Regions from separate parts of the Tatumella ptyseos genome, predicted to be linked through region 1. Evidence: predicted binding sites of a transcription regulator. Region 1 holds the regulator's gene; each other region holds the start of a gene.
What was found. The regulator LexA, encoded in region 1, represses DNA repair genes until DNA is damaged. The targets are predictions, from matches to a motif close to TNCTGTATGTACATACAGNA.
Positions count from the first base shown of each region.

Region 2: dinB (DNA polymerase IV) is a predicted target of LexA. The motif match lies at 717-736, and genes of this name have one in related genera.
Region 3: QJR74_RS05670 (TfoX/Sxy family DNA transformation protein) is a predicted target of LexA. The motif match lies at 907-926, and genes of this name have one in related genera.

Region 1 covers NZ_CP130649.1:316,668-318,941, reverse strand. Annotated here, with positions in the region: gene dinF (MATE family efflux transporter DinF) at 1-864, opposite strand, end outside; gene lexA (transcriptional repressor LexA) at 875-1,489, opposite strand; gene QJR74_RS01650 (diacylglycerol kinase) at 1,578-1,958, opposite strand; gene plsB (glycerol-3-phosphate 1-O-acyltransferase PlsB) at 2,083-2,274, shown strand, end outside.
Region 2 covers NZ_CP130649.1:2,337,417-2,339,690, reverse strand. Annotated here, with positions in the region: gene dpaA (peptidoglycan meso-diaminopimelic acid protein amidase) at 1-464, opposite strand, end outside; gene dinB (DNA polymerase IV) at 764-1,819, shown strand; gene QJR74_RS11175 (alpha/beta hydrolase) at 1,810-2,274, opposite strand, start outside.
Region 3 covers NZ_CP130649.1:1,176,517-1,178,790, forward strand. Annotated here, with positions in the region: gene ompA (porin OmpA) at 1-55, opposite strand, end outside; gene QJR74_RS05665 (SulA-like leucine-rich domain-containing protein) at 401-892, opposite strand; gene QJR74_RS05670 (TfoX/Sxy family DNA transformation protein) at 1,100-1,750, shown strand; gene yccS (YccS family putative transporter) at 1,725-2,274, opposite strand, start outside.

The DNA of each region.
Region 1 (2,274 bases):
AAATCCATCCAGTGCATAGGAGGTAAAGGTCAAAAACATCAGTAATATCGCATTGACTGCAACGATATTCGTTCCCAATCGCGCGCCAATAATGGTAAAGCTGATCAGACAAAGTTGTAGGAGTAATGATCGTAATAAGATATCGCGATTTAAGCGGAAAAGCCGAGCTAGCCCATGACCTAATTGCGATATTCGGGGAATAAGCGATAGGTTGCGTTGTTGTGCTGCCCGCCAGACTAAATAGAGGCCCAATAGCAGGCTAGCATATTCTGCAATAACGGTCGCCGCGGCGGCACCACTCACCGCATAATGCCAATGTAAGACAAAGAGAAGTTCCAAAATAATATTTACCGCATTCCCCCCAATCAAGAGAATAAGCGGTGCTTTTGCATACTGCACGCCTAATAACCAGCCAAGAATCACCATATTTACCAAGGTGGCCGGAGCGCTAAGCCAACGAATAGAAAGAAATAAGCTCGCTTGATGATGGGTTGCTTGCTGAGGACCCATTACACTTAGAATTAGTTCAGTAATCGGCTGACGGAACAGCGCGAAGATAAATCCAACAAACAGGGCGAGGATTAGAGGCTGAAAAAGTGCTTGGACTAATTTCTGCTGATTTTTTTCTCCCCAAGCCTGCGCTGTCATTCCTGTCGTCCCCATTCTTAAAAACAGAAATAACATGAAGACAAAACTTGTCGCACTGCTGCCAATCGCCACACCGGCTAAGTAGACTTCACTACTCAAGTGTCCAATCACCATGGTGTCGACAAGCCCCAGTAAAGGGACCGAAATATTGGAAAGGATCATCGGTACGGCGAGTTGCCAGAGCTTTTTATCCGTTACCGTAAATCCTTTCAGCATCAACGTTTTCCTATAGCCATTCGCCATTACGAATAATACCGACCGCCAATCCTTCAATCATTAAACTTTGTTGGCGGGTATCAACAACTATTGGACTAAACTCACTATTTTCAGGGAGAAGATGAACGGTACTTCCCTCTTTTTTCCAACGCTTCACCGTCACTTCATCATCAATACGCGCGACAACAACTTGTCCGTTACGAACTTCTTGTGTTTTATGAACAGCGAGAAGGTCACCATCCATTATGCCGATATCTTTCATCGACATCCCACTTACGCGAAGTAAAAAATCCGCATTGGGTTTGAATAATGCGGGGTCGACATGGTAGTGGCTTTCAATATGTTCTTGCGCAAGGATCGGTTCCCCTGCTGCGACGCGTCCAATCAGGGGGAGGCCTTCAGCTTCTGGCTCTTCCAGTAACAAGCGAATTCCCCGTGAAGCCCCTGAGACAATCTCAATAACACCTTTGCGCGCAAGGGCTTTTAAATGTTCTTCCGCCGCATTAGGCGAGCGAAAACCGAGTTGCGAAGCAATCTCCGCACGGGTCGGAGGCATACCAGTTTGATTTATGTGATCACGAATCAGGTCATAAACCTGCTGTTGCCTTGCTGTTAACGCTTTCATCCGACCCCCTGGTTGTTTATACAGTCTCTGTGAGTATATACAGGTATTTTATAAATAGAAACCAGCATCACGGATAAATTGGACTGGGCTAATGGAAATAATAGTGCCAACTCTCAACGAGTAATGCTATCCAGACCACTAATGACCAAAGTAATGCGAGCAACACTGCTGCAGATCCCATATCTTTAGCACGACCACAGAGTGTATGCCACTCATCACCAAACCGGTCGACTACCGCTTCAATCGCACTGTTTATTATTTCAACGATAATCACTAACACCATTGAACCAATCAAAACCAGCTTGGCAAGCACCGATACGGGGAGTAACAAGGCAATAAATGTACCAATAATGCCAAGTACGACTTCTTGTCGAAAAGCAGCCTCATACTTCCAAGCAGCTTTGTAACCTTTCCATGAATAACCAGCTGCGTTAATAATTCGACGTAGCCCGGTAACTTGGTTAGTCATTAACGGTATTCTCCTTCTAGAGCTGTGATAGAGCCCGATATTACATTTTTAGTGGACAGATCTTCGCGAAGCTTTCTGTTATCATGGCAGCGCTTTGCTCATTTAAGAGGCTATGAATTCAACTATGTCAGGTTGGCGTGAATTACTTTATAAATTACTAAACTTACCCCTCTCTTTTATCGTTAAAAGTCGGGTAATTCCTGGTGATCCAGTCATTGAGCTGGGTCTCGATTCGACGCGTCCTATTATGTACGTTTTCCCGTACGATTCCAAAACGGATTTACTCGCCTTACGGACGCAGTGCTTAAAACATGAT
Region 2 (2,274 bases), 1.2 Mb from region 1:
ATCTGGTCGATACCACTATTCGTCATGGCATAGCAGCCAATAGAGACACAATCTCCGTGTATCATCAAATAGTTGCCGTTATAACCATTGGCCCTGTCATATTGATTAGGAAAACCTAAATTAATGGCGCGGTAATAATGACTATCAGGGTGCAGCTGCGAAGCCCCGATGGTATAGAAGCCTTCTGGGCTTTTAAAATCACCTTGAACCCGTTTAGGACCTAAGCCACCTGAGAATTTACAAATATTAAAGCGATTGAGTAGGCGGAACTGGTTACCCACCTTGGCATAAAGTTCAAGCGTACGCTCAGACTTAAAAATCTGGATAAATACCGGTGAACCGATCAGTTCAGTTTTAAGTTGATCGCTGACAGGTGCTTGTAATGCATTAGAAAGTGGAACGACTTCTTGTGAGAACGCGTTACAGGAAAACAATATCGCAAAAATGAGTGCGAAAATACGCATACTGGGTATACCTTGATGACAATCATGAGGACGGTCTGCAATCGGATAACAGACTATTGCAGTAGAACGGTTTATCTGCGCAACATTATCACTGTTATGGCTTTAATCAAGTCTTCATCTGCCTTTTTTTGTTAAAAAAAATGAGCTAAGAATTTATAAGTAACACCGCTCGCATTCTTCTTTTGCCACCGAGTCGTTTTGATCTATCGCTTCCCCACTTATCGCCTTTATGAGGCAATATCTTGCATTGGTATCTGGTTATTTATACAGTATGCTAGTGATAAGTCTGAGAGGGAAATATGCGTAAAATTATTCATGTCGATATGGATTGTTTTTATGCAGCGGTTGAAATGAGAGATAATCCTGCTCTGCGGGATATTCCTATTGCAATCGGCGGGAGTCGAGAACGGCGGGGAGTAATTAGTACCGCTAATTATCCGGCACGCCTGTATGGCGTGAAAAGTGCTATGCCAACAGCCACCGCATTAAAGTTATGTCCTCAATTGACCCTACTTCCTGGCCGATTTGACGCATACAAGCAAGCCTCTGCCCAAATACAGCAAATATTTAAGCGTTATACTTCAAAAGTAGAGCCTCTTTCTCTGGATGAAGCTTACCTTGATGTCACTGAATGCCTTGCTTGCCAAGGCTCCGCAACATTAATAGCGGAAGAGATCCGCCGCTCCATTTTCGATGAAACCGGGCTGACAGCTTCAGCAGGTGTGGCGCCAATTAAATTTCTAGCCAAGATTGCTTCTGAAGTGAATAAACCTAATGGGCTGTATGTGATCCCACCACACCAGGTCGACTCTTTTTTACAGACGCTTCCCTTAGCTAAGATCCCAGGAGTGGGGGAGGTCTCTTCACGAAAATTAGCCGATTTAGGCCTTTACACTTGCGCTGACATTCAGAAGGTTGAGCTGAGCTTTTTGTTAAAAACCTTCGGTAAATTTGGGAGAAGTCTATGGGAAAAAAGTCAAGGTATCGATACGCGAGACGTTGACGGCCATCGACTGCGTAAGTCTGTTGGTGTCGAGACCACGCTTTCTACTGATATCGAACAGTGGGGGCAATGTTTGGATGTCATTGAAAAATTGTACACAGAACTCGAACGTCGGTTACGTCTCGTCCGTCCCGATTTACGGATCGCACGTCAGGGCGTTAAATTCAAGTTTTCAGATTTTCAACAAACGACACTTGAACATATATGGACTGAACTGACGAAGCAGGATTTTATCGACCTTGCCTTTAAACTCTGGGAACAGCGGCGTCAGGGGCGTTCGGTCAGGCTGATTGGCCTACATGTCAATCTGCTTGACCCGCAAGTTGAGCGTCAATTACCGCTTCAATTATGAACTGGCAGCTGCTTGAGCCAAGTAAGGTAGTGTTGTGGCCAAGCGGAGTCGGGCATGCCTTTTCGTCCTAATCCAAAACCATGGCCTCCCGTTGTGTAGCGTATCCATGTCATAGGAACATGATGTTGACCCGCTGCCTGATGAAGTAAAACACCATTCTGAGGCGGCGCAATAGGGTCATCTTCGCTTTCGACAACGAATAAAGGGGGAGAAAAATCATGGATAGCATATTGTACCGACCATTTTTTTTCTTCTTGGCGTGTCGCATGATGCCCAGCAAGGACCCGATGCGTCGCACTGTGATCGAGGGGAGGTTCAACAGAGATAATTGGGTAGATTAACGCCACACCCTCAACCGATAAGGGGACTTTATGCGCTGCTGGACGATTAATGGCTAGAGCAAGTAAATGGGCGCCGGCTGAAAAGCCGAGTACGCTGAGATGAGGATTACCTTT
Region 3 (2,274 bases), 860 kb from region 1:
CGGTAGTTGCTAAACCTGCCAGTGCCACTGCAATTGCGATAGCTGTTTTTTTCATTTTGCGCCTCGTTATCATCCAAAATTGGCAATGAGCATAAATTTTGCTCTGGGTTGCAATTCTTTGCTGGGTCTTTTTCGCTCGTTTTATACTCAGCTAAAACTGGAGGTTTTAGAGCACCCTAGCGAGCTAAAGTCTACAACGTGTTTAAAAACTTACAAGTAAGATATAACGATGTACAGTAAAAAACAGCATTTTATACACATTCAGTTACATTTAAAACTGAACTTCATTCGTGATAAAAAACTGGATAGGCCTTGGAAACGTTGTCCTGCCTGAAAACGGTAAATAATTAGGTCAGAATAAATTTTGATAAAAAAATTGTTCAGAAAAATCTCAATAAATCTAAAGAAATGCAAAAGTTGGAATTTTTTGCTGAGTTATTTGTCTGGCCGAAGGAGTAAGTGGGGGATTTTTGTGCAAAATAAACACCACTGTATCTGACTCTTTAGCAAGAAAATTGAGGCTGTTTTGTTGTTCAACTGTCAATGTACTGTTTAACCATACAGTAATAACACTATAATTCTCGGATTTTATAGCTCGAATCATAGAATCAATCTTTTGATCATCGGTTAGCAAAGGGATTTGTACTGATTTATTTAAAGAAATCCCTGAGTGCTCTAACCAAGAACGATCCAATTTATTCTCAGGAGTTAGCCACAACATCCATTTCGCTTGTTCACCAAGCTGCTTCACTGCCGGTAAAAGGAGTAAGTTAAGTAAGGCAGGCGAGGCATTATCATAGCAAATTTGATTTATACCGCTTACCGATGGAGAGACCTTAGGCATAGTATGTATTTGCTTTGAAAAATCATTAACAGAATGGGGGATGGTCATGATTAGCTCCTGTGTACTGTATGTATATACAGTAATTCGACTTACCCTAAAGATCAATCATTTCTTTCACCTTTGGTCAGATTTGGAATGTATCCCGAGCATTTTATAATTATTAATTGAACATGTACTTTAAGTTATTTAAGGTAAAAGGGTTAATAAGGATATTCATATCAATGGCTTAGGTTGTTCTTGATCAGGAGGATCACAATGATTAGTTCTCAGGAATGTATTGTTCAGTTTAAGAAAAAAATTACCCTTTTAGGGGATATTGACTTCAAAACGCAGTTTGGCGGCTATTCTTTATCAATTGATGGGGTTGTATTTGCTTTGGTCAAACAGGGTACGGTTTATTTAAGGGGGAGCGAGGCGATGTCTTTCTATCTAGCTTGCCGCCCCCTTACGCCTTTCGAGTTTTGCAAAAGAGGCAGTGCCGTATCGCTGAATTACTTTGCAGTAGATAGCGAGTTATGGTGTGACGAAGTCAACCTATTGAAACTCTCCCGTTCAGCATTAGTCGATGCCAAGAATTGTAGAATTTATAAGCAATCTCATCGTCGGTTAAAGGATTTACCGAACTTAGGTATTCGTTTCGAAACGTTGTTAAAAGAAGTCGGTATTCATACTGAGGAACAACTTCGGCAAACAGGTGTTGAACAGAGCTGGATATTGATGCATCAACTTAATAAGCATTTAGGACTATCCACTCTCTACTATCTGCAGGGAGCTATAATGGGGTTACATCATGCTGTAATACCCCATCATATTCGCGAAGGACTTATGGCTTGGCATAAAGAGTTCACTGCACACTCGACGCAAAGTAGTGTTAGCGGTATTAGAAGGTTAGGAGTGGCTCTTTAACTTTATTTAACTCCCTTAAAGTATTAATGATAAGTGAAACTTGTTGAATAATCAGGGCTTTTTGTGGCTCATCTTCAATCACTATTGAATTCGCTAATGTTGTTAGCGTATTCAGTGTTTGTTGGATTTCTTCATCACTAAACTTCTCATAATCTTCTGCACAAGCAGAAAGTGCAAAAAGAAGTTCCAACAGTTGAGGATTATAGGTGCGTTGCCGATGGGACCCCAATGCCGCGATATAGCTCAGTAGGCTGTGATTAGTGCAGAGGATTGAAAAGGAGGCTTCTTTAGCATCTGATGATGGCCACATTCTGTTTTCTGTTGAAGTGATAACTGAAGCCAGTTCTGCATCAGCATTATGTGCGTCCCTGCGTGCAATACGATAGGAAACTCGATTATCTTTACCTTCTTTATACTGTTGTGTGACTGCCTTGAGATAACGAGCGTTTGCCCTATAGGCTTTACTGATAACGGCAGAAAATTGCCGATAGTGCCAATCTGGAAAAATGAAGGTCACTGCAAGC